Linked DNA regions of Prochlorococcus marinus str. MIT 0919. The protein of the gene in region 3 binds, or shares a complex with, the protein of the main gene of each other region. Links are inferred from orthologs where the notes say so. Each region holds a gene or a part of one and is shown on either strand. Other genes may lie near its edges.

Region 1 (2,965 bases), 130 kb from region 3 along the record:
AAAACTTGCATTTAACAAAAGATATAACCCAGCTACACCCATAAAGACTCCTCCTAAGAGGAATGCTGAATAAACTATGTTATTTAGCAATACCACACCTATTGATCCTCCTATAACTATTAGTCCAAGAATAAGAAAACAGAGTTGCTCAGTGCTTCCAGCAATTGTCATTAGCCTTCCCCCATCTTTTTTGATTTAGTTGGTTCTGTGTTGCTTAATTCTTGTTTATTTGCTTCTTGATTCATTAATTCTAAAACTTGCGAAGGTAATTTTCCAGCTCTAGCTTCGCTTGGCTTGAGATCGTGGGGATCCATTATTTTTTCAGGAAGATAAGCAAATTCTCTAAGGGGCTTCACAGATGGATCGGTAGTGACACTTGTGGGTAATCTACCTAAGGCAACATTGTCAAAGTTTAAGCTATGTCTATCAAATGATGCTAATTCATATTCTTCAGTCATTGAAAGACAATTAGTTGGGCAATATTCAACGCAATTTCCACAAAAAATGCATACTCCGAAATCAATGGAATAATTTCTTAACTCTTTCTTTTTTGTTTCTTTATTCATTACCCAGTCAACGACAGGAAGATTAATTGGGCATACCCTGACGCAAACTTCACAGGCTATGCATTTATCAAATTCATAATGAATTCTTCCGCGATATCTTTCCGAGGGGATAAGTTTCTCATATGGATATTGAACAGTTATTGGCCTTCGTCCCATGTGATCGAAAGTCACCGAAAGTCCTTGTATCAAGTACTTCCCAGCACTAAAGGCATTTTTGGTGTATTCAGTTATTTGTTGAAAGAACCCAGCCATTTGACTCTTGCGTAAGCGTGTATTAAGGCCTGTATAAATTTTACTAGTCCTTTCAACCTCATAGGTATTACTGCTTATTTAAATTATTATTGGATTGCTGCCTAATGTTGTTACCTTTTTGATTAACCCCCAAATGCAATAGGAAATGCAAGTTTTAGCCCAGCCGTAAAAAGTAAATTTACTAGTCCAATTGGTAGCAAGAATTTCCAACCTAAGTCCAATAATTGATCAATACGAACTCTGGGAGTAGTCCATCTAAGCAAGATTGCTAAGAAAACCAATAAATATGTCTTTAATACCGTCATTACAATGCCTAGAGTACCTGTAAAAACTTGGACTAAAGGCGTGTTAAGACTTTGACCAAATAATTGTGTCATCCATTCCACAGGAATAGGAAAGCCCCAACCTCCTAAATAAAGAACTGATACTAATAATGCTGATAAAACAAGATTTATATAGCTACCAAGATAGAAAAGAGCAAATTTCATACCTGCGTATTCAGTTTGATAACCCGCGACAAGCTCCTCTTCTGCTTCAGGAAGATCAAAAGGAAGGCGTTCACATTCCGCTAGAGCACATATCCAGAAAATTAGAAAGCCAACGGGTTGTCTCCAAATATTCCAACTTAAAAATCCAAAACTATTTTGTTGATTAACAATATCGATTGTACTTAAAGAATTACTCATCATAACTACCGCTAAGACTGATAGAGCTAGAGGGATTTCATAACTAATTGATTGAGCAGCTGCTCTTAAGCCTCCTAATAATGAATATTTGTTATTAGATGCATAACCACTCATTAGTAATCCAATTGGTTGAATACTGCTGAGAGCTATCCATAAGAAGATACCTATGCCAACATTACTAATAAGTAGATTTTGCCCAAAAGGAACAATTAACCAAGAGAGTATTACAGGGACTAATACTAAAATTGGACCTAATGTGAAAAGAGTGCTGTCTGCTTTGGCGGGTATTATGTCTTCTTTAACAAGTAGCTTTAAGCCATCAGCCATAGGTTGAAGAATGCCCAAAGCCCCCGCATATTCGGGGCCAATTCGTTGTTGTGCTGCTGCTGAAATTTTCCTTTCAAGCCAAACTGTTACTAGTACACCAATCAATGCAGAAGTTAAAACTAAAAGCATTGGAAGTGGCAGCCAAAGCACATGAGCTAGCTCTTGTGACAGACCAAATCCTTTAAGAAGATTGTTGAAGCTCAATTCAAGGTCTAATCCTGAATTCACTAAAGTTCCTAGATCTATCTGAAGGTTAGTGAACATTGCTTTTTAAGACTTCCATTTAAATTTAGTCGTATTCAGAGCTGGGTCTATCTTCTAGTGGAATCCATGACCTTTCTTTTTGACCTGTATAAATCTGTGTTGGTCTGAAGATTCTATTGGCACTAAGCTGCTCTCTCCAATGAGCAAGCCAACCAGCAACTCTTGAGATGGCAAAAATAGGAGTAAATAGATCTTTGGGAATCCCTAGTTTTCGATAAACCAGTCCAGAATAAAAGTCAACATTTGGATAAATACCCTTTGGCCCAAGTCTAGGACTGGCTTCTCTTTCTACAGCTTTTGCAACTTCATACATTTCATCTTTGCCAAACCTTGCAAATAATTCTTCGGCAAAACCTTGTAAAAGACTAGCCCGAGGGTCTTTTACTTTGTATTCACGATGACCAAAACCCATTATTTTACTTTTGCTTTTAATTGCCTTGTCTAAATAAGGTCCTGCGTTTTGAGGTGTCTTGATCTCTTCAAGCATTGCTATTACATCTTCATTTGCCCCACCATGCAAAGGGCCTGCGAGAGTTCCTACAGCAGAAGCGATAACCGCATATGGATCTGTAAGGGTGCTAGCAGTCACACGTGCACTAAAAGTACTTGCATTAAGACTATGCTCTGCATGCAAAATTAAACAACGATCAAATATCCTTGCTGCAAGTGGGTCAGGCTCTTGCTCAGTAAGCATGTAAAGAAAATTCGAAGAATAAGGCAAATTATCTTTGGGCTGTATAGGGTCTTGACCTTTCCGGATTAATTGGAAAGCAGCAACCATTGTTGGAATCTTTGCAATTAGGCGCACTACGGCATCGTAAATATATTTCGGATCATCAATTGCTCGCCTGGAATAAAAAAGACCTAGAG
Region 2 (3,066 bases), 140 kb from region 3 along the record:
GGTTGCTAGATATCCTTGGCGAATATCTTCACTCTGTGTTGTCAACTCTTTCCAATCTTCACCTTGAACAAGAAATCTTCTTTCAATCTCAATAGGCATTTGATTAATTAAGGGAGAACAGTTAGTTTGAAAAACTTCCAGCCCAATGAAGTTTTTGTGTGAGGGTTCTATAGTAAGAAGCTCTTTGATCGAGAATTAAAAAATGAGCATTGTGCCTAGCTCTTTTTATTAAACATTGATCGCCTGGATGCATTAGAGAGCTGCTCATACCGTCTTGCCAAAGTTTTACTTTTTGAGTGGTATCTCCTAGTGGCTTGATTACTAGTTTAGAGCCTGAAGGAATAACAATTGGCCTGCTAGAAAGACTCATTGGGCATATTGCACTTACAACAATTCCTTCAATATCTGGATGAAGTATTGGCCCACCACTAGCCATTGCATATGCGGTAGATCCAGTAGGTGAGGATAAAATTAACCCATCTCCTCTATAAATATCTACCGCTTCTCCATCTATGGCTAACTCTAGTGAACAAGTTGGTGAAATTTCATCACGATAAGAACGAAAATAAAAGTCATTTAATGCCCAAAAATCTTGTTTAACGCTCTTCTTAATGTTGCTCGATACTAATTCAATACTTGCCTGGAGCATCATGCGACAATCAAGAGCAAAATGATCAGAGCTAATTCTCTCCCAAAGATTTTCACTATTTAATAATGTTTTATCGTGAGTAAGAAAACCAAGGTTTCCACCAACGTTAAAACTTAAAATTGGAATTTGATTTAATGCTAGATATCTAGAAGCTGCAAGGACTGTTCCATCTCCGCCAAGAACAATAGCTAGGTTAGGCAAATTATTTTCTGAACTTAAAGAATCAGCTAGAGAATTTGACGCTAAATTGCTTTCAAAGGTTTTAACTTTTATACCAATTGATTGCAATTTTTCTGAGCAATTAGAAGACTCTTCCTGCGCTAAATTACTATTTGATTTATATATTATCCAGACTAAATCTAGTTGCATATTTAGTAATTATTTACCATTTTAGTAAGTTAAAACTTTCCATATCTACGGTTGTTCTATTTCTATATAAGGATATTAATATTGCCAGTCCTACTGCAGCTTCCGCTGCAGCCACAGTAATCACAAAAACAGTAAAAACTTGACCTCTTATAAGATTACCATCTATATAAGACGAGAAAGCCATTAGATTAATATTTACAGCATTAAGCATTAGTTCTATGCTCATAAGTACTCTTACAGCATTACGACTATTTATAAGGCCCCAAACGCCTATGCAAAAAAGAATTGAGGCAATTATAAGGTAACCTTCTAATGGAATTGGTGCAGAGTTATTCATTATTATTTAGAAGTTTGGTCAATTAAAATTGGATCATTTGCTTTTTCAATAAGATTTTGATTTACAGAGTCGCCTGTACCAACATCACTGATTAAAACATCTCTTCTGGCTAAAACAATTGCTCCTATCATTGCCATTAGTAAAAGTACTGAAGCTAGCTCAAATGGTAATAAATAATCGCTAAATAAATGTTCACCAATTCTTTCAGTTGATAGTTCCCCTATTGCGGGAGGTCCAGGGGTTGCCCAATTGGTTGTTAAATCCACTCTAAATAATAAGATTAACAAACCACCGCAAACACCTGCAGAAAGTAGCTTTCTAATTTGCAATGACTTAATTGGCTTAAGCTCTTCTTTTTTATTAACTAGCATAATTGCAAAAAGTATCAGAACATTTACAGCTCCTACATATACAAGAACTTGAGCTGCTGCAACAAAACTTGCATTTAACAAAAGATATAACCCAGCTACACCCATAAAGACTCCTCCTAAGAGGAATGCTGAATAAACTATGTTATTTAGCAATACCACACCTATTGATCCTCCTATAACTATTAGTCCAAGAATAAGAAAACAGAGTTGCTCAGTGCTTCCAGCAATTGTCATTAGCCTTCCCCCATCTTTTTTGATTTAGTTGGTTCTGTGTTGCTTAATTCTTGTTTATTTGCTTCTTGATTCATTAATTCTAAAACTTGCGAAGGTAATTTTCCAGCTCTAGCTTCGCTTGGCTTGAGATCGTGGGGATCCATTATTTTTTCAGGAAGATAAGCAAATTCTCTAAGGGGCTTCACAGATGGATCGGTAGTGACACTTGTGGGTAATCTACCTAAGGCAACATTGTCAAAGTTTAAGCTATGTCTATCAAATGATGCTAATTCATATTCTTCAGTCATTGAAAGACAATTAGTTGGGCAATATTCAACGCAATTTCCACAAAAAATGCATACTCCGAAATCAATGGAATAATTTCTTAACTCTTTCTTTTTTGTTTCTTTATTCATTACCCAGTCAACGACAGGAAGATTAATTGGGCATACCCTGACGCAAACTTCACAGGCTATGCATTTATCAAATTCATAATGAATTCTTCCGCGATATCTTTCCGAGGGGATAAGTTTCTCATATGGATATTGAACAGTTATTGGCCTTCGTCCCATGTGATCGAAAGTCACCGAAAGTCCTTGTATCAAGTACTTCCCAGCACTAAAGGCATTTTTGGTGTATTCAGTTATTTGTTGAAAGAACCCAGCCATTTGACTCTTGCGTAAGCGTGTATTAAGGCCTGTATAAATTTTACTAGTCCTTTCAACCTCATAGGTATTACTGCTTATTTAAATTATTATTGGATTGCTGCCTAATGTTGTTACCTTTTTGATTAACCCCCAAATGCAATAGGAAATGCAAGTTTTAGCCCAGCCGTAAAAAGTAAATTTACTAGTCCAATTGGTAGCAAGAATTTCCAACCTAAGTCCAATAATTGATCAATACGAACTCTGGGAGTAGTCCATCTAAGCAAGATTGCTAAGAAAACCAATAAATATGTCTTTAATACCGTCATTACAATGCCTAGAGTACCTGTAAAAACTTGGACTAAAGGCGTGTTAAGACTTTGACCAAATAATTGTGTCATCCATTCCACAGGAATAGGAAAGCCCCAACCTCCTAAATAAAGAACTGATACTAATAATGCTGATAAAACAAGATTTATATAG
Region 3 (3,019 bases):
CACCTCTTATTGAATATTATCGTTCAAGAGGAGCTGAACCAGTTAAATGCGATAGGCAAAATCTTATTTCTAAAGGCTATAAGGTTTATTTAACTTCTCTACAAGGATCTAAAACTACACCAACATTAAGACATGATCCAAGGAGCTTATCTATAGCTGTAATGCGCTTTTATAGAAAATATAAAAGAGAGCATTAATATGCATCTTGCATTTCATAGAAATCAGGCTGAACGTAGTCTTTTCGAAGCGGCCAACCTTTCCAGTCTTCTGGCATAAGTAATCTTTTGGGGTGAGGGTGACCAGCAAAATTTATACCAAACATGTCATAAGTCTCTCTTTCTTGCCAGTCACTTCCTTTAAATATTTGATATAAGCTAGGAACCCTCATTTCTTCGTTCCTGTCAAGGAAGACTTTCATTCTGATTTCCCTAGGATGGAAATCATCTTTAAAATCTCTAATTTCTATAAGATGGTAAAAACAAACAAGAGACAACCCTGCCCCTTCGTCATAACCTCCTTGGCATTGCAAATAATTAAAGCCATTACTTTTCAAGGCAGAAGCAGCTTTTAGCAAAAAGTTTGGATTGACTGCAATATTTTCTATCCCTATGTGATCAGATCCTATAGGGGCGTTTTCAATACCTTGAGTATTCAGCCATTGACTTATTGGGCCAGGCTCTATTACCTCTACTTCTTTCGCTTCAGGGTTAGATAGATTTTGTTTTGATGCTTCAGGATCTAATGCCATGTTTGCTATGTGATGGTTTCTTTCGAGGGTTCAGTTTTTGCTTGAAGAGGCGTTTCTTGAGAACCTTTTAAAGCAAATTGTTGAGACTCTGCTTTTAAGTAAGCACCGGTGATTTGAGATTCAACTTTTTTCATCTCATGTCGAACAGTAAAATAACGATGAGTCTGGACTAGCTTCCCTCGTTCTTGAAATGACTCATTACTAACTTTTTTTCTCAATTTGACCACTGCATCAAATATTGCTTCAGGTCTTGGTGGACATCCTGGTAAGTAAAGATCTACAGGGATTAATTTATCTACGCCTCTAACAGCTGTAGTTGAGTCTGCACTAAACATCCCACCAGTGATTGTGCATGCACCCATTGCAATTACATATTTGGGGTCTGGCATTTGTTCATAAAGCCTTACTAGTGCAGGAGCCATTTTCATTGTTACTGTTCCTGCCACAATTAGTAGATCAGCTTGTCTAGGCGAACTTCTTGGAACTAAGCCGAATCTATCAAAATCAAACCTTGAGCCAATTAAGGCTGCAAATTCAATAAAGCAACATGCTGTGCCATAAAGAAGAGGCCATAAGCTACTTAACCTTGCCCAATTATGAAGATCATCAAGGCTAGTAAGAATGATGTTTTCACTTAGGTCACTAGTGACATTTGGGGATCCAACTGGACCACAAGTAGCTTCCCGAATGTCTCTAACTGCATTTGTTGTAGGTAGATCAGTCAAGTAATTAACTCCATTCAAGTGCGCCTTTACGCCAGGCATATGCTAATGCAACTATAAGAATTGCAATAAAAATCAGGGCTTCAATAAATGCCAGTAAACCAAGTTTATGAAATGCGACGGCCCAGGGATAAAGAAAAACTGTTTCCACATCAAATATTACGAAAACAAGAGCGAACATGTAATAACGAATATTGAATTGAATCCATGCCCCTCCTATCGGCTCCATTCCTGATTCATAGGTAAGTTCTCTCTCCCCTTTTTGGCTTTTGGGTGATAAAAATTTATTGGTTACTAGTGCCAGAATCGGAACAGCACCAGAAATTATCAGAAATCCTAGAAATGCGTCGTAACCCTGAAGCGAGAACATTAGATATAAAAAACTTTATTCTTAGTTTGACACTCACTCATAAGTAGTTTCATGGATAGAGTTAAGTTGTGTGAGACTGCAAACGGTGAACGACGAACAAAAAGCTGCATTAGACCAAGCCGAACCCAATAAATTGGGTAAAGACTCTATCAATGCAGATACAAAATCTGATCAGATATCTGATCGTTCTGATGATCTCAGGCTGAATCGATTTGAGTGTAGAGGATGTGGTTACATTTATGATCCTAAAGAAGGCTTGAGGAAATATAAGATTCCTAAAGGGACTCCTTTTAAGGAAATTGACAGGCAAAAATACCGTTGTCCTGTTTGCAGAGCTAGTGTTGATGCTTACAAAGATATCGGCGCTAAATTTAAACCTGCTGAAGGCTTTGAAGAAAACATTCAGTATGGCTTTGGTTTCAATACTCTTCCTCCTGGACAGAAGAATGTTTTGATTTTTGGTGGTCTAGCATTAGCAGCAGCTTGTTTCTTATCTCTGTATTCATTGCATTAACCTTCCTCTCATGAATCGATTATTTAAAATTTCTGCAAATTTGCTTTTGTTTGTATTCGTAGCATTTGCTTTAAGTGGATGTGTCTCTACAACCAGGCTTCCTGTTGCGTCATCTTCTCCTTGGGAGCAAGTGCAGCTTGAGCTTGAAGACAATCCGCTTGATATTGCTTTTGTGGATGAAAACCATGGGTTTTTAGTCGGAGCAAATCGACTGATTCGCGAGACATTTGATGGTGGTTCAACTTGGCAAGAAAGGGCATTAGAACTTCCAAGTGAAGAAAATTTCCGATTAATCAGTATTGATTTTAAGGGCAGTGAAGGCTGGCTTGTAGGTCAACCTGGTTTGGTTATGCATACTGATGATGCCGGGAAAAATTGGAACCGTCTTGTTCTTGGCAATAAATTACCTGGCAACCCTTATTTGATTAAAACCCTAGGAGATAGCTCTGCGGAATTGGCCACTACAGCAGGGGCCATTTATCAAACCGTTGATGAGGGGGCAACTTGGCAAGGGAGAGTGGCGGAGGCATCAGGGGGTGTAAGGGACATGAGAAGAAGGGATGATGGTGCTTATGTAAGCGTAAGTAGTTTGGGTAATTTCTTCGTGACCTTGGAATCAGGTCAAGAAAGCTGGCAACCCCACCAAAGAGCTAGTAGCAAAAGAG

Evidence for each region.
Region 1: the proteins of O5635_RS08115 (region 3) and nuoH are in contact, whole or in part, in a cryo-EM structure (PDB 6KHJ), measured with the Thermosynechococcus vestitus proteins. The link is inferred for Prochlorococcus marinus str. MIT 0919 from one-to-one orthologs. Residues at the interface, in WP_126986108.1 of Thermosynechococcus vestitus: Gly6, Tyr7, Glu8, Tyr9, Phe10, Gly12, Phe13, Leu14, Ile16, Cys17, Ser18, Pro21, Ala24, Leu25, Ala27, Ser28, Leu31, Arg32, Pro33, Ser35, Arg40, Leu41, Thr42, Thr43, Tyr44, Glu45, Ile51, Gly53, Ala54, Trp55; in WP_126985484.1 of Thermosynechococcus vestitus: Gln8, Lys26, Trp29, Leu30, Pro33, Met34, Met37, Leu38, Leu83, Ile84, Phe85, Lys86, Glu87, Asp88, Val89, Leu90, Pro91, Ala92, Thr100, Ala104, Val107, Ile108, Phe111, Leu112, Tyr114, Ile115, Ile125, Ser126, Leu128, Phe133.
Region 2: the proteins of O5635_RS08115 (region 3) and O5635_RS07385 are in contact, whole or in part, in a cryo-EM structure (PDB 7NYH), measured with the Escherichia coli proteins. The link is inferred for Prochlorococcus marinus str. MIT 0919 from one-to-one orthologs.

The regions. Positions count from the first base shown.
Region 1 is NZ_CP114779.1:1,353,269-1,356,233, forward strand. What follows is about bases 1-2,806. They hold nuoH (NADH-quinone oxidoreductase subunit NuoH), read right to left. Parts: upstream 2,060-2,806; coding sequence 941-2,059; downstream 1-940. Other genes in these bases: O5635_RS07385 (NADH-quinone oxidoreductase subunit J), read right to left, coding at 1-171; ndhI (NAD(P)H-quinone oxidoreductase subunit I), read right to left, coding at 171-818; O5635_RS07400 (citrate synthase), read right to left, coding at 2,121-2,806. Outside these bases: more of O5635_RS07400, read right to left, coding at 2,807-2,965. UniProt on the Escherichia coli protein: NDH-1 shuttles electrons from NADH, via FMN and iron-sulfur (Fe-S) centers, to quinones in the respiratory chain. The immediate electron acceptor for the enzyme in this species is believed to be ubiquinone.
Region 2 is NZ_CP114779.1:1,351,480-1,354,545, forward strand. Bases 160-3,066 are described here. They hold O5635_RS07385 (NADH-quinone oxidoreductase subunit J), read right to left. Parts: upstream 1,961-3,066; coding sequence 1,358-1,960; downstream 160-1,357. Other genes in these bases: O5635_RS07375 (NAD(+) kinase), read right to left, coding at 160-1,018; nuoK (NADH-quinone oxidoreductase subunit NuoK), read right to left, coding at 1,032-1,355; ndhI (NAD(P)H-quinone oxidoreductase subunit I), read right to left, coding at 1,960-2,607; nuoH (NADH-quinone oxidoreductase subunit NuoH), read right to left, coding at 2,730-3,066. In the rest of the region: O5635_RS07370 (CYTH domain-containing protein), read right to left, coding at 1-99; more of O5635_RS07375, read right to left, coding at 122-159. UniProt on the Escherichia coli protein: NDH-1 shuttles electrons from NADH, via FMN and iron-sulfur (Fe-S) centers, to quinones in the respiratory chain. The immediate electron acceptor for the enzyme in this species is believed to be ubiquinone.
Region 3 is NZ_CP114779.1:1,486,813-1,489,831, forward strand. What follows is about bases 160-3,019. They hold O5635_RS08115 (NAD(P)H-quinone oxidoreductase subunit 3), read right to left. Parts: upstream 1,841-3,019; coding sequence 1,478-1,840; downstream 160-1,477. Other genes in these bases: O5635_RS08100 (uridine diphosphate-N-acetylglucosamine-binding protein YvcK), read left to right, coding at 160-197; O5635_RS08105 (NAD(P)H-quinone oxidoreductase subunit J), read right to left, coding at 194-748; O5635_RS08110 (NADH dehydrogenase subunit K), read right to left, coding at 754-1,512; O5635_RS08120 (rubredoxin), read left to right, coding at 1,989-2,354; O5635_RS08125 (photosynthesis system II assembly factor Ycf48), read left to right, coding at 2,365-3,019. Outside these bases: more of O5635_RS08100, read left to right, coding at 1-159. UniProt on the Escherichia coli protein: NDH-1 shuttles electrons from NADH, via FMN and iron-sulfur (Fe-S) centers, to quinones in the respiratory chain. The immediate electron acceptor for the enzyme in this species is believed to be ubiquinone.